DNA from 2 places in the Streptomyces sp. NPDC054757 genome. Region 2 is predicted to be linked to the other one. Evidence: riboswitches for the same ligand, from Rfam matches in the RefSeq annotation. Region 2 holds a riboswitch; the other holds the start of a gene.
What was found. Region 2 has a riboswitch for S-adenosylmethionine ahead of thrC (threonine synthase). Riboswitches for the same ligand answer to the same signal wherever they lie in the genome.

Region 1: linked by a shared signal. The riboswitch ahead of ACWGKJ_RS33760 (aminotransferase class V-fold PLP-dependent enzyme) and the one ahead of thrC (threonine synthase) in region 2 are both predicted to bind S-adenosylmethionine.

The regions. Positions count from the first base shown of each region.
Region 1 covers NZ_JBSHBW010000049.1:22,831-30,714, reverse strand. Annotated here, with positions in the region: gene qcrB (cytochrome bc1 complex cytochrome b subunit) at 1-810, shown strand, start outside; gene trpD (anthranilate phosphoribosyltransferase) at 1,114-2,178, shown strand; SAM riboswitch class IV at 2,288-2,405, shown strand; gene ACWGKJ_RS33760 (aminotransferase class V-fold PLP-dependent enzyme) at 2,553-3,929, shown strand; gene ACWGKJ_RS33755 (Lrp/AsnC family transcriptional regulator) at 4,017-4,298, opposite strand; gene ACWGKJ_RS33750 (rhomboid family intramembrane serine protease) at 4,295-5,044, opposite strand; gene ACWGKJ_RS33745 (hypothetical protein) at 5,215-5,457, shown strand; gene ACWGKJ_RS33740 (NYN domain-containing protein) at 5,492-6,856, shown strand; gene ACWGKJ_RS33735 (C40 family peptidase) at 7,127-7,884, shown strand, end outside.
Region 2 covers NZ_JBSHBW010000004.1:204,667-212,550, reverse strand. Annotated here, with positions in the region: gene groL (chaperonin GroEL) at 1-1,308, opposite strand, end outside; gene ACWGKJ_RS07955 (cold-shock protein) at 1,652-1,855, opposite strand; gene ACWGKJ_RS07950 (MoaD/ThiS family protein) at 2,258-2,533, opposite strand; gene thrC (threonine synthase) at 2,606-3,907, opposite strand; SAM riboswitch class I at 3,923-4,049, opposite strand; gene ACWGKJ_RS07940 (glucosyl-3-phosphoglycerate synthase) at 4,206-5,150, shown strand; gene ACWGKJ_RS07935 (APC family permease) at 5,579-7,036, shown strand; gene ACWGKJ_RS07930 (alpha,alpha-trehalose-phosphate synthase (UDP-forming)) at 7,178-7,884, shown strand, end outside.

The sequences.
Region 1 (7,884 bases), on a different contig from region 2:
TTCGGTGTCATCGCGGCCATGGCGGCGATCGCCTCGATCAACCCGATCTGGGAGATCGGCCCGTACCGCCCGGACCAGGTGTCGACCGGCGCCCAGCCCGACTGGTACATGGGATTCTCCGAAGGTCTCGTCCGCATCATGCCGGGCTGGGAGATCAACGCCTGGGGTCACACCCTCGTCCTGGGTGTGTTCATCCCGATCGTGGTCTTCCCGCTGGTCCTGGTCGGTATCGGCGTCTACCCGTTCATCGAGTCCTGGATCACCGGGGACAAGCGCGAGCACCACATCCTGGACCGCCCGCGCAACGCCCCGACGCGTACGGGTCTCGGCGTCGCCTGGATCACGCTCTACCTGATCCTGCTCGTCGGCGGCGGCAACGACCTCTGGGCCACGCACTTCGATCTGTCGATCAACGCGATCACCTGGTTCGTCCGGATCGGGATGTTCGTCGGACCGGTCATCGCGTTCATCGTCACCAAGCGCTGGTGCCTCGGCCTGCAGCGCCGTGACCGCGAGAAGGTGCTGCACGGGCGCGAGTCCGGTGTCATCAAGCGCCTGCCGCACGGTGAGTTCATCGAGGTCCACGAGCCGCTCGCCCCCGCGCAGCTGCACACCCTGACCGCGCACGAGCAGTACCAGCCGCTCGAAATCGGCCCCGAGGTCGACGAGAACGGTGTCGCGCGCAAGGTCTCCCGTCTGACCCGTGTCCGCGCCAAGCTCAGCAAGGGCTACTACGGCGAGCACAGCCAGATCGAGAAGCCCACCGCCGACGAGTACAAGGAGATCACCAGCGGCCACGGTCACCACTGATCACCTGACCGACTGAGAAGTCGCCACAGCGGGAGCCCCGTCCATTCGATGGACGGGGCTCTTCGCGCTCCCCGGAGCTGGATAAGCTGGGGCCTGTCGTCAAAGTGCCGCCTGCCGCGCGACGCCTGGCACGCACGCTCGCGGCGTTGCCGGAATGCCCTAGTAGCTCCGCTACGAGAACATTCCGGCGCCTTGCGATCGCACGCACCAGACGCCGCGCGGCCGCCCTTCGGGCAACGACGGCACTCTGACGACAGGCCCCAGGCCTTACCCCTGTTCGACGGTGGACCCCAGGAGTGGACCATGAGCGTTGTGACCCCGGTCGGCGGCGACAGCGTGGCGGCACCCTCCTGGCCGGGTGTCCTCGACTCCCTGCTCCGCGGCGTCGACCAGAGCGCGGACGCCACCGCCTGGGCGATGGACCGCATCATGAGCGGCGAGGCGACGGACGCGCAGATCGCCGGGTTCGCGGTCGCGCTGCGCGCCAAGGGCGAGACGGTCGCGGAGATCAGCGGTCTGGTCCGGGCGATGTACGCGCACGCCAGGCTCATCGACGTGCCGGGTCCCAGTGTGGACATCGTCGGCACCGGCGGTGACGGCGCCAACACCGTGAACATCTCGACCATGTCCTCCATCGTCGTGGCGGGCACCGGCGCCAAGGTCGTCAAGCACGGCAACCGGGCGGCCTCGTCCCAGAGCGGGGCATCCGACGTCCTGGAGAAGCTGGGCGTCAATCTCCAGCTGACCCCGGAGCGGGTGGTCGAGGTCGCGGCTGAGGCGGGCATCACCTACTGCTTCGCGGTGAAGTTCCACCCCGCACTGCGCTATGTGGCCGCGGCCCGCAAGGAGTTGGGCATCCGCACCACCTTCAACTTCCTCGGGCCGCTCACCAACCCGGCGAAGGTCAGGGCGCAGGCGACCGGTGTCTCCGACGCCCGGATGGCGCCCATCGTCGCGGGCGTGCTGGCCGAGCGCGGTTCGTCGGCGCTGGTCTTCCGCGGGGACGACGGTCTCGACGAGCTGACCACCACCGCCACGTCCAGGGTCTGGACCGTGGCGGACGGCGCGGTGCGCGAGGAGGCGTTCGACCCGCGCGAGGTGGGCATCGGTCTGGTCCCGGTGGAGGCGCTGCGCGGCGGCGACTCGTCGTACAACGCGGATGTGGCGCGCAGGCTGCTGGCCGGTGAGGCCGGTCCGGTACGGGACGCCGTCCTGCTCAACTCGGCGGCGGCGCTGGTCGCGCTGGACCCGGGGCCCGGATCGCTCAACGAGCGGATCGCCGATGGCATCGCGCGGGCCGCCGAGTCCGTCGACTCGGGAGCGGCGGCCCGCGCCCTTGAGCGCTGGGTCGTCGCCAGCAACGCCTGACCCCGTACGGGCAACCGGGGCGCGGTCGCACAGCATCCGGCCGGCCGGCGGTCTCATGCTGTGGACTGCGCCTTGGCGCGTCCGGCGACGTATGGCAGGATTCTCTCCAGGTCATGAGTGACAGCGACTACGGCCCCAGCCCGCTGTCCGGCAACCCTCCGTCCGTGGCGGGGTGCCCTGGGTGAAGACCAGGCCGTGGGCAGCGAAGTCCTCGGCAAGCGCGGATCCCTCGACAGGGATCCTGGTCGTCGAGGGAGTTCTTCCGTGGTTCAGCGAATGCGATAGGGCAGTAGGCCCCTTCTCCGCACCCTTTCTCCGCACTGTTGCGTGTGGCACGCACAGTGCATTCGCCTGCCCTTTTCCGGGAGTTCGTCATGTCTGTCCCCAGCGCTGCCGTCAACCCTTCGGTTTGTCAGGATTCCTCCGAGAACCTCCCGGTGCTCGGCAGGGACGTCCTGGTCCCGCTCGTCACCGGCGGTGAGGTCAGCTACGCGGCGCTGGACTACGCGGCGAGCGCCCCGGCCCTCCAGCGTGTCTGGGACGACGTGGCGGCGTACGCCCCGTACTACGGCAGCGTGCACCGCGGCGCCGGGTATCTCTCGCAGCTCTCCACGGACCTCTTCGAGAACAGCCGGACGACCGTCGCCGAGTTCCTCGGCTGCCGCGAGGACGACCAGGTCGTCTTCACCCGTTCGACCACCGACTCGCTGAATCTGCTCGCCGCGGTGATCCCCGAGGGCTGCGAGGTCTTCGTCTTCGAGACCGAGCACCACGCCTCGCTGCTGCCCTGGCGCGACGCCGAGGTGACCTACCTCAACGCCCCGCGCACCCCGCAGCAGGCCGTCGAGACCCTGGACCGCGCGCTGGCCGCCCGTACGGCACCGCAGGCGCCCGCCCTGGTCTGCGTCACGGGCGCGTCCAACGTCACCGGTGAGCTGTGGCCGGTAAGGGAGCTGGCCGCCGCCGCCCACGCCCACGGCGCCCGTATCGTGCTGGACGCGGCGCAGCTCGCACCGCACCACCCCGTGGACATCGCGGAGCTCGACGTCGACTGGGTCGCCTTCTCCGGCCACAAGCTGTACGCCCCGTTCGGCTCCGGGGTCCTCGCCGGCCGCTCCGACTGGCTGCTCGCGGCCGAGCCGTACCTCGCGGGCGGCGGCGCCTCCCGCAGTGTGGCCCGGCGCGCCGACGGCGGTGTCGATGTCGAGTGGCACACCACGGCCGCCCGCCACGAGGCCGGATCGCCCAATGTCATCGGCGTCCACTCCATCGCCTCCGCCTGCCGGGCGCTCACCGAAGCGGGCTTCCCGTCGCTGGTGGAGCGCGAGCAGACGCTGGTCGCCAAGGTCCTCGAAGGGCTCGGCGAAGTGGAGGCGGTCAAGGTGCTCTCGCTCTTCGGCGACGACGCCCCGCGGGTCGGTGTCATCTCGTTCGTGGTGGAGGGCTGGAACAGCTCGCACTTCGCCGCCGCGCTCTCCGCCGAGTACGGCATCGGGGTCCGTGACGGTCTCTTCTGCGCCCACCCGCTCGTACGGACCCTGCTCGGCAGCGACCCGCAGGACCAGGGGGAGTGCGGGGCCCCGGAGGGCGAGCCGGGGGAGCGCTCGCTCAACGCGGTACGGGTGAGCTTCGGCGCCGGTACGCCCGACGAGCACGTGGAGCGCTTCGTGAACGCGGTGAAGGAACTGGTGCGCGATGGTGCCCGCTGGAACTACCGCACCGAGGACGGCCGCTGCGTGCCGGCCGTCTGAGCACGCCGGAGCGGACACGTACGACGGCCGCCCGGTGCTGCGGGACCCGAGGGCCCCGCAGCACCGGGCGGTTGGTCCGGACCGGCCCTATGCGTCCAGGCCGATGGCGAAGGCCGCTTCCAGGTCGTGCTGCGAGTAGGTACGGAACGCCACATGCGTGTCCGTGGCCTCTACGCCGGGGATCTTGCTGATCCGGCCGGGGATGATGTCCGCGAGGTCGTCGTGGCGGGCCACCCGGACCAGGGCGATCAGGTCGTACGTCCCGGTGACGGAGTAGACCTCGCTGATGTTCTCCAGCGAGGCGAGCGACTCGGCGATCTCGGGGATCCGGTCCACGCTGGTCTTGATGAGCACGATCGCGGTGATCACGGCTTGCTTTCTCCCTCGGTGGCCGTCGCTGGGAGTTTCACTCTAGTCGTACGCCAGTACCGCACCGCCGCGTAGCCGAAGCCGAGCGTGAACCCCACCAGATGGGCGGTGTACGCGACTCCGGGGCCGGTGCCGGTCTGCTGGCCTGCCGCCAGCCACTGCAGGACGAACCAGAAGACCAGCACGATCCAGGCGGGGAAACGCAGCGGCAGGAACAGCAGGAACGGGAAGATGCTCGTCACCCGGGCCCGGGGGAAGAGGCTCAGGAAGGCGCCGAGCACCGCCGAGATCGCCCCGGACGCGCCCACCAGGGTCTGGTCGGAGCCGCTGTGGGTGAGGGCGTACGCCCCCAGGGCCGCATAGCCGCTCACCACGTAGAAGACGGCGAAGTGCAGACGGCCCATGCGCTCCTCGGCCATCGCGCCGAAGACATAGAGGAACAGCATGTTCCCCAGCAGATGCAGCCAGTTCGCATGGATGAAGAGCGCGGTGAGCGGGGTGAGCAGCGCGCCCGGGGCGCCGCTCATCAGTTCGGTGGGGACGACGCCCCAGTGTTCGAAATAGGCGCTCTGGGCGGCGAGCAGGTTGTCGCCGGTCCCGTACGCCGGGTCGATCCCCGAGACCGGGCTCATCAGGAAGACCAGGCAGCAGAGGCCGATCAGGCCGTATGTCACGACCGGACCGCCCAGCGGGCCCCCGCGCCGTCCGGGCGCCTTCCGGCCGGGTGCATTCCGCCACGTGAACATCCACCGAGCATGGCCCAACCGGACGCAAACGGGCAGATCGCCTCGCCGGGCTCTCCGCGGTCGGCAGGTCCGCCCCCGGGGTATGCCGTAGGCCGTAGGGTTGCGGGGAGTACATCCGCAGTTCGATGGCGCACCGCGACCGAGGCAGTACGAACGAAGAGGACGCACGTATGACGACGGTTCCCATGCCGACCGCCGACACCCGGTGGCGCTGCACGCTCTGCGGCAATCTCACCCGGTTCGACGTGACGCGCTCGTCGAAGGTTGTCGAGTACATACATCTCGACCTGGCCGGTGAGCCCAAGGTGGAGGAGCGCGAGGTGGTCAGTGAGACCATCGAGTCGGTGCGCTGCCGCTGGTGCAACGCGGTGGACCAGATCGAGCTGGTGGACAGGCCGGGCGGCGGCTCCTGAGGGAGCCCCCTGAAGAGCGACAGTGGGGTGACGGATGGTGGACGCTGAAGGCGGTACGGAGCCGGCCGACGCGGCCGGCGACGCCGCGGAGGCGCTCGACCGTCCGCTGCCCGAAGCGGTACGGAGACGTGTCGTCGCGCTCGTCTCCGACGCCTTCGGTGGGCTGACCGTGCCCGAACTCCCGGCGCAGCTGCGGCAGTACGCCCGTTTCACTCCCAGCAGACGGGCCAAGTTCGCGGGTAACGCGATGGCCGCGGCCCTGGAGGGCGACGCGGTGTTCCGCGGGCGCATCGGAGACCGGCTGAAGGAGTCCCAGCCCGAACTGACCGGGGCGCTCGAAGCGGGCTCGCCGCCCGCCGCCGCCGACCCGGTGGATGTGGCGGCGGCGGCCTACGTACTGCGTCCGGCCGGCTGGGTGAAGCTGGTGGCCGCCGCGGGCGAGGAGGCCCAGCGGGTGGTCGCCGAGCGCGCCGACGAGGCGGGCCGGCACGAGCTGGAGCGGATGCGCGCGGAGCTGGCCGAGGCACGGGCGCAGACCAGGAGCGAGAACGAGCGGCTGCGTACGGAGTTGGAGGCGGCCCGCAAGGATGCTGAATCGCTTCAGCGCAAGCTGCGCAGCGCGCAGAGCGATGTGAAGCGCGGCGAGGCCGCGCTGCGCCGCTCCGGCTCCGAGATCGAAGCGGTCAGGTCCGACTCGGCGGCCCGGGTCGCCGCAGCCGAGAGCGAGTCGCGCCGGCTGAAGGCGCGGCTCGGTGAGGCCGAGGCGGCGGTCGAGGCCGGCCGCCGCGCCGTGCGCGAGGGGCGCTCGGTCGAGGACATGCGGCTGCGGCTGCTCCTCGACACGGTGCTCGACGCCGCCCAGGGGCTGCGGCGCGAACTGGCCCTGCCGCCGGTGACCTCGCGCCCCGCCGACTCCGTGGACGCGGTCGAGCCCGGCAGGCTCTCGCCCAAGGACGTCGCGGCCAGGGCGCTCTCCGACACCGACCCGGCCCTCCTCGACCAGCTGCTCTCACTGCCGCAGGCCCATCTGGTGGTGGACGGCTACAACGTCACCAAGACCGGCTATCCGCAACTGCCCCTGGAGAAGCAGCGGCTGCGGCTGCTCGGCGGTCTCTCGATGCTCGCCGCGCAGACCGGCGCCGAGATGACCTGTGTCTTCGACGGGGCCGAGCTGGCGGCGCCGGTGCTGCTGGCGCCGCCGCGTGGCGTACGGGTGCTGTTCAGCAAGCCCGGGGTGACGGCGGACGAGGTGATCCGCCAACTGGTCAGGGCGGAGCCGTCCGGGCGTCCCGTGGTGGTCGTGTCGGCCGACCGCGAGGTCGCCGACGGTGTGGCGAGAGCGGGCGCGAGACCTGTCGCGTCCGTCTTGTTGCTGAAGAGGCTTTCGCGTGCCGTGTAACTGCTGTGCACAATGCCCGAGTTCGTGACGCACGTTTTTCACCACAGCGTCAAGTGACCGTTACTGCCTGTGCGGTGTCTGTAAAATATGCATACAGTGACCGAGATTTTTGGCAACAGGATTTGAACTGATCACAAGAAGGTCACTAGGGTCGGGCCTCGAACCTTCGCGCGGTTGATCACTCATCCGGGGTGTCAGCGAAGGAACCGCCGATGCCTTCACGGTTTTGCTACGTGTTCGGCGGCTCTGAGGATGAAGGAGCTCGCCTCCGTGGCGTCCCACCGTCGACCCAAGCAGCCGAGCCGTACTCGGGTGACCGTGCTCACCGCGACCGCTGCAGCAGCCGTGGCCCTGACCGCTCAGGCCGCACACGCAGACCCGAAGCCGTCCAAGAGTGAGGTCAAGGCGAAGGTCGACAAGCTCTACGAGGACGTGGACGCGGTCAGCCAGAAGTACGACGGCGCCAAGGACCAGCAGGACAAGCTGAAGAAGCAGGTCGACGACCTGCAGGACAGCGTCGCCCGCGGCCAGGAGGACCTCAACAAGCTGCGGGGCCAGCTCGGTTCCATGGCGAGCGCCCAGTACCGCTCGGGTGGCATCGACCCCTCGGTCCAGCTCTTCCTCTCGTCCGACCCGGACACCTTCCTCGACAAGGCCACCGCGCAGGACCAGCTGAGCGGCCAGCAGGCCGACGCGGTCAAGAAGATCCAGGCCAAGCAGCGCACCCTCGCCCAGCAGCGTGCCGAGGCGCAGGACAAGCTCAAGGACCTGGCGTCGACGCGTACCGAACTCGGCAAGAAGAAGCAGGAGGTCCAGGACAAGCTGGCCTCCGCGCGCAAGCTGCTCTCCAGCCTGACCGCTGCCGAGCGCGCCTCGATAGCCGATGAGAACTCGCGCGCCAACCGGGCCAGCGACCGTGCGGACCTCGGCGACGCCGTACCGGCCTCCGCCCGTGGCGCCGCCGCCCTCAACGCGGCGAAGACGCAGCTCGGCAAGCCGTATGTGTACGGCGCCACCGGCCCCGCCTC
Region 2 (7,884 bases):
GCCGGTCGACTCGTCGCCTTCGAGCTCCAGCTTCTCGAACACCGCGGAGGCCTGGAGCAGGGCCACGCCACCACCGGCGACGATGCCCTCCTCGACGGCCGCCTTCGCGTTGCGAACGGCGTCCTCGATGCGGTGCTTGCGCTCCTTGAGCTCGACCTCGGTCGCGGCACCGGCCTTGATGACGGCCACGCCGCCGGCCAGCTTCGCGAGGCGCTCCTGGAGCTTCTCGCGGTCGTAGTCCGAGTCGGAGTTCTCGATCTCGGCGCGGATCTGGTTGACGCGGCCCTGGACCTGGTCGCTGTCACCGGCACCGTCGACGATCGTGGTCTCGTCCTTGGTGATGACGACCTTGCGGGCGCGGCCGAGCAGGTCGAGACCGGCGCTCTCCAGCTTGAGGCCGACCTCCTCGGAGATGACCGTGCCGCCGGTGAGGATGGCGATGTCACCGAGCATGGCCTTGCGGCGGTCGCCGAAGCCCGGGGCCTTGACGGCGACGGACTTGAAGGTGCCGCGGATCTTGTTGACGACCAGGGTCGACAGCGCCTCGCCCTCGACGTCCTCCGCGATGATCAGCAGCGCCTTGCCGGACTGCATGACCTTCTCCAGCAGCGGAAGGAGGTCCTTCACGTTGCCGATCTTGGAGTTGACGATCAGGATGTACGGGTCGTCGAGCGACGCCTCCATACGCTCCATGTCGGTGGCGAAGTACGCCGAGATGTAGCCCTTGTCGAAGCGCATGCCCTCGGTGAGCTCAAGCTCAAGACCGAAGGTCTGCGACTCCTCGACGGTGATGACGCCTTCCTTGCCGACCTTGTCCATCGCCTCGGCGATGAGCTCGCCGATCTGGGTGTCAGCGGCGGAGATGGAGGCCGTCGAAGCGATCTGCTCCTTGGTCTCCACGTCCTTGGCCTGCTCCAGGAGGGCGGCGGAGACGGCCTCGACGGCCTTCTCGATGCCACGCTTCAGCGCCATCGGGTTGGCACCCGCGGCGACGTTGCGGAGGCCCTCGCGGACCAGCGCCTGCGCCAGGACGGTCGCGGTGGTCGTACCGTCACCGGCGACGTCGTCCGTCTTCTTGGCGACCTCCTTGACCAGCTCGGCACCGATCTTCTCGTACGGGTCCTCGAGCTCGATCTCCTTGGCGATGGACACACCATCGTTGGTGATCGTGGGGGCGCCCCACTTCTTCTCAAGGACGACGTTGCGGCCCTTGGGGCCGAGGGTGACCTTGACGGCGTCGGCGAGCTGGTTCATCCCGCGCTCGAGACCGCGCCGTGCCTCCTCGTCGAACGCGATGATCTTGGCCATGTGAAGTGGTCCTCCCGGACAGGGGGTGGAAAGCGTCAGACCTGGCGGTGCCCGCGACGGACGGCCTGCTTGCCCGGTGGTTCCTTGCCCCACCCGGCCCGCGGGCCTCACCAACCCGGTCCTTCTGTCACTCTCACTGGGAGAGTGCTAACGCCAATGATTAGCACTCGACCCCCTTGAGTGCAAGCGCCTTCGGAGAAGGCCCCGGTGGGGGTGGGGGTTGGGTGACGGGAGGGAGCAAGCGCAAGGGAAGGATGCGGTCCGGACGCACGAGAGGCCCGTGCCCCTCTGTGGGGTACGGGCCTCTCATGCGTGAGTGCTTCGGTGGCCGATCGCGCCGAGATCAGACGGCGAGTTTGACCATGTCCGCCTGCGGACCCTTCTGGCCCTGCGAGATCTCGAACTCGACTCGCTGACCTTCTTCAAGGGTGCGGTAGCCGTCCATCTGAATCGCGCTGTAGTGGACGAAAACATCCGCACCACCGTCGACCGCGATGAAGCCGTACCCCTTCTCCGCGTTGAACCACTTGACGGTGCCCTGAGCCATGACTAACTCCCCTATTACTGGCCCTTGCACAGAGCCCGCACTTCGCGGGATCCGGGTCAGACCTTGCGCCGGAACGCGTCGACCGCGGCTGAATGTATCTGCCCAACTGCCCTCTGCAACAGGTCAATCGGACGAGAATTCTGAGCGCGGCCGAGGGCGCCATTCGGCGGATTTCCGGGGATCCCCGGGCAAGTCGGGCCGGGCAAAGGGCACTTACGCCGCAAAGAGAGGGAGCACATTGCCCGCACATTGACGCGTGCTCGGCTGCCCGCGATGCGGGCGATCAAGGGGGCTGCCCCAACTCTACCGTGTTCAATCATGCTGAATTGCCCCCTCCGCTTCGTACGCGGAGAGGGCAACGGGTCCAGCGGAGATGCCGGGCGGGGGCGGCAGCGGGCTCGCTCAGCCGCCGGCGACGGCCGGGATGATGGAGATGCCCGCGCCGTCCGGCGTCGCCGTCTCCAGGCCCTGCTCGAAGCGGACGTCGTCGTCGTTCACGTACACGTTCACGAAGCGGCGCAGCTTGCCCTGGTCGTCCAGGACTCGGGCCGCGATGCCCGTGTGGTTCTTCTCCAGGTCGGCGATGACCTCGGAGAGGGTGCCGCCGTCGGCCGCGACCTCGGCCTGGCCGCCGGTGTAGGTGCGGAGGATGGTGGGGATACGGACCTTGACGCTCATGCGGATTGCCTTCCGGGGATGGGCAGCGGTGTCGGACGGTGGACGGCGGTGTCAGGCGGTCGACAGCGGGTGTCAGGCGCCCGTGGCCAGTCCGGCCTCGCGGAACGCGTCCAGGGTCGGACGGATCGTCGCGGTCGGGCCGGACGTCGGGGCGACCGCGTCCAGGGTCTTCAGGCCGTCACCCGTGTTCAGGACGACGGTGGTGAGGGACGGGTCGAGCAGACCGGCCTCGATGAGCTTCTTCGTCACGCCGACGGTCACCCCGCCCGCGGTCTCCGCGAAGATGCCCTCGGTCCGGGCCAGCAGCTTGATCGCGTCGACGATCTGCTCGTCGTTGACGTCCTCGACCGCGCCACCGGTGCGCCGCGCGATGTCCAGGACGTACGGGCCGTCCGCCGGGTTGCCGATCGCCAGCGACTTGGCGATCGTGTCCGGCTTCTGCGGCCGTACGACGTCGTGCCCGGCCTTGAACGCGGTGGAGACCGGCGAGCAGCCCTCGGCCTGCGCACCGAAGATCTTGTACGGCTTGTCCTCGACCAGGCCGAGCTTGATCAGCTCCTGGAGGCCCTTGTCGATCTTCGTGAGCTGGGAGCCCGAGGCGATCGGGATGACGATCTGGTCGGGCAGCCGCCAGCCGAGCTGCTCGCAGATCTCGTACGCCAGGGTCTTGGAACCCTCGCCGTAGTACGGGCGGAGGTTGACGTTGACGAAGCCCCAGCCCTCCCCGATCGGGTCGCCGATCAGTTCGGAGCAGAAGCGGTTGACGTCGTCGTAGTTGCCTTCGATGCCGACCAGTTCACCGCCGTAGACCGCGGCCATCACGACCTTGCCCTGCTCCAGGTCGTGCGGGATGAAGACACAGGAGCGGAAGCCGGCGCGGGCGGCGGCGGCGCCGACGGCGCCTGCCAGGTTGCCCGTGGACGAGCAGGAGAGCGTGGTGAAGCCGAAGGCGCGGGCGGCCTCGACGGCGATGGCGACGACACGGTCCTTGAAGGAGTGCGTCGGGTTGCCGGAGTCGTCCTTGATGTGCAGACCGCCGGTGACGCCCAGCTCACGGGCGAGGTTGTCGGCCTTGACGAGCTTGGTGAAGCCCGGGTTCAGATTGGGCTGGTCGGCCACGCCCGCGGGGACGGGCAGCAGCGGGGCGTAGCGCCAGATGCTGTTCGGGCCGGCCTCGATGCGCTTCCTCAGCTCGTCGGGGGAGCCGCTCGGCAGGTCGTACGCCACTTCGAGCGGCCCGAAACAGGACGCACAGGCGAAGAGGGGGCCGAGGGGGAAACGCTCACCGCACTCGCGGCACGAGAGCGCCGCGGCGGGGCCGAGATCGACGGTCCCGGTGGAGTCTTCGGTGCTGGTAACGGTCTGCACAGCCATGGTGGCGAGGTCCTCTCCTCATCTTCCTCACGACGTACTTCGCCGCGAGACGGAATTGGCACCTTCCCCACCATGACCTCGCGGTCGGCGGAAGGTTGCCGGGACTTCTACGGGCCGTTCCCTCAGTCCCTCTGGATGAGCGCTTATGACGCGGGCGTCGGGGCCCGGCGTGTTTGTCCGCGGGTGCTGACCCCGGCATGCCGTGGCCATTCGCGTTGTTCAAGACTGTAACCGAAGGCAGGGACGGTTGAGACAGCCGTCCGAACCGCGAGATGGCTCACAGTCAAGGAGACGCGCCGTGCTGGAAGAGGTGGACCGCTGGCTGACCAGGCGTTCCTGGTCGGTGGCCGACCGTCCGCTGGACCGGCTGACCGCCGCGAAGCGCTCCACGAAGGTGAGTGTCGTCCTGCCCGCGCTCAACGAGGAGGCGACGGTCGGGGCGATCGTCGCGACCATCCGCCGGGAGCTGATGGACACCCGGCCGGTGCCGCTCGTGGACGAGCTGGTGGTCATCGACTCCGGCTCCACCGACCGTACGGCCGAGACCGCAGCCGCGGCCGGGGCGCGCGTGGTGCACCGGGACGAGATCCTGCCGCGGCTCCCTGCCGTGCCCGGCAAGGGCGAAGTGCTGTGGCGCTCGCTCCTGGTGACCGGCGGCGACATCGTCTGCTTCGTCGACGCGGATCTGCGGGAGTTCTCCGCGGACTTCGTCTCGGGGATCGTCGGGCCGCTGCTGACCGAACCCGATGTGCAGTTCGTCAAGGCCATGTACGACCGGCCGCTCGGCGAGGCCGCGGGACAGGGCGGCCGGGTGACCGAGCTGGTGGCGCGCCCGCTGCTCAATCTGCACTGGCCGCAGCTGGCCGGTTTCGTCCAGCCGCTGGGCGGCGAGTACGCGGTGCGGCGCTCGCTGCTCGAACAGCTGCCGTTCCCGGTCGGTTACGGGGTGGAGCTGGGCCTCCTGGTCGACGCGCTCCACACGGTGGGGCTCGACGCACTGGCCCAGGTCGACGTGGGCTCGCGCAAACACCGCCACCAGGACGGGCTCGCGCTGGGGCGGATGGCGGCGGCGATCTACCGCACGGCGCAGCTGCGGCTGTCACGGGGCCAGCTGGTGCGTCCGGCGCTGACGCAGTTCGAACGGAGCGCGGAGGGCTTCGTACCGCGGACCTACCCGGTGGACACCGAGGAGCGGCCCCCGATGCGGGACGTCGGGGAGTACGCGGCGCGCCGGGCGGCCTGACCGGGCGATGCGGTCGGGCGGCCCGGACCGGGTGATCCGGTCTGGGCGGCCTGCCCGGATCACCCGCTCCGGGCAGCCCTCTCCTCCTCCGGCAGCTGTCCATGGAAAGGATTTGGCCAAAGCCGGCACGAGAATCCGCACCCCTTTTCAAGCCGCGATATCCGTGCAATCACCGCATTCGAAGCGGTGATGAGCGCCGCGTATCCCTGACCGCACAACGGATTCCGTTGCAATGACGCGTTAACGAACCCTTGACGGGAATCGGCGTCGCGAGTTGTATTTCGGTCACCGGAGCGGCGTGAACGCCCCTCTTGGTCCGCTCATGGTCCGCCGTGCATGTGCGGTACTCATCGGTGGCTCGCGCCGGGGAGTGCCTCCCCCTCATGCCACCGGCCCTCCCCCTGCCGCCAGTACCGATGGGACGACGGATGACCTCTACGCCCGACACGACCGTTGCCGCAGCCCCCGGGAAACCGGCGGCGGACACCCGTGCCGTGACGGCGGGGGAGGCTCCCACGCTCACCCGGTCCATCGGTGTGGTGGGCGGCACGCTGCTGACGCTCTCCTGTCTGACCCCGGCATCGTCGCTCTTCGTGATCGTGCCGGACTCGTTCGCCACCCTGGGCACCGGGACGGCCCTCACCATCGCCATCGCGGGCCTGCTCTGTATCGGGGTCGCGTTCACCTACTCGGAGCTGGGCACGCTCATACCGAGCTCGGGTGGCGAGTACGCCATGGTGGGCACCCTGATGGGCCGCCTCGCCGGCTGGCTGGTCTTCGTGCTCTCACTGATCGTCGTCATGATCGTGCCGCCGATCATCGCGCTGGGCACCGCCGACTATCTGGCGCCGCTCGCGCATCTGGACCCGCAGTACACGGCGGCCGGTGTGATGCTGCTCGCCACCGCGATGGGCCTGCTGGACCTCCGTGCCAACGCCTGGATCACCGGGATCTTCCTGGTACTCGAAGTGGTGGCCTGCGCGGTCGTCGCCTTCCTCGGCTTCAGCCACACCAGCCGCTCCGCATCGGTGCTCGTCCACCCGGTGATGGACGCAGGACACGGCCACAGCTCGCCCGTCACCGCCGGGCTGATCGTCACCGGGCTCGCCACCGCGCTCTTCATCCTCCAGGGCTTCTCGACCGCCGTGTATCTGGCCGAGGAGATGGACAACCCGCGCCGCAACGTCTCCCGCACCGTGCTCTGGACGCTCGCCATCGGCGCCGCCGTCGTACTGATCCCGGTCGTCGCGATCACGCTCGGTGCCCCGGACCTCGGGACCCTCGCCACCGGTGATGTGGCGGGCATGGTGCAGAGGTGGAGCAACTCCGGCGTCGGCACGTTCGTCAGCCTCTGCATCGCCCTGGCGATCATCAACGCGGCGATCGTGATGGTGATCCAGAACTCCCGCGTCGTCTACTCGTCGGCACGCGACGCCGCCTGGCCGGCCGCCGCCAACCGCGTCCTGTCGCACATCGGGAAGCGGTACGGCTCCCCCTGGGCGGCGACGCTGGCCGTGGGCGTGCCGGGGGCGGTGCTGTGCTTCGTCAATCTGGACACGCTGAGCGATGTCACGGGTGTCGCGGTGGCCGCGATGTACGTCTTCGTCGCCCTGGGCGCCCTGGTGTCGCGGCGCGGTGACCACAAGCACCGGCTGGCCTGGCGCATGCCGCTGTGGCCCGCCGTCCCGGCCCTGCTGGTCGTCGTCCTGGCCTGGGTGCTCTGCCAGCAGAGCGCCCAGAGCCTGGTGATCACCGGGGCCGTCGTGGTGGCCGCCGCCGCGTACTGGGCGCTCTACCTCCGGCCCCGGCAGGCCACCCACTGGGTGATCTCCGTCCCGGAGGACGAGCGCGCCCCCGCCGCCGACGGAGCCGCGGCGCCGCACTGACGGACCGCCCCGCGCGGCCGCCCGGCCCGCGCCGCCCCGGGGCCCCCGGGTTCTCACGCCGAGCACGCCGAGCGCCCCACCCCAGCGCCCACGCCGAGCGCCCCACGTTTGAGCGTTCGCGGCACGGGCTAGGTTCGCGTCATGGCCTCTCCCCGCGCCCGCGTCCTCGTCGCCTCCAACCGGGGCCCCGTCTCGTACACCCTCCGCGACGACGGTGAACTCACGTCCAAGCGCGGCGGGGGCGGTCTCGTCTCCGGGCTCTCCGCCGTCGAGGGGGACGCCGACTCGCTCTGGGTCTGCGCGGCCCTCGGCGAGGGCGACCGGGCCGCCGTGCGGCGCGGGATCGCCGAGGACGGGGTGCGGATGCTGGACATCGACCCCGAGGTGCACGCCGACGCGTACAACGGCATCGCCAACTCCGTGCTCTGGTTCGTCCACCACATGCTCTACCAGACCCCGCTGGAGCCGGTCTTCGACGCGGAGTTCCGGCGCCGGTGGGACGCGTTCCGTACGTACAACCGGGCCTTCGCCGACGCGCTGGCCGCCGAGGCCGCCGAAGGCGCCGCCGTGCTGGTGCAGGACTACCACCTCTGCCTGGTGCCGGGGATGCTCCGCGAGCTCCGCCCCGACCTGCGGATCGCGCACTTCTCGCACACCCCGTGGGCGCCCCCCGAGTACTTCCGGCTGCTCCCCGACGACATCGGCGCGGAGGTGCTGCGCGGCATCCTCGGCGCCGACCGGGCCGGATTCCTGACCCGGCGCTGGGCCGACGCCTTCACCGCCTGCTGTACGGAGGTGGTCGGCGGCACCGGGGACTCCACCGTGATCTCGGTGCACGGTCTCGGCGC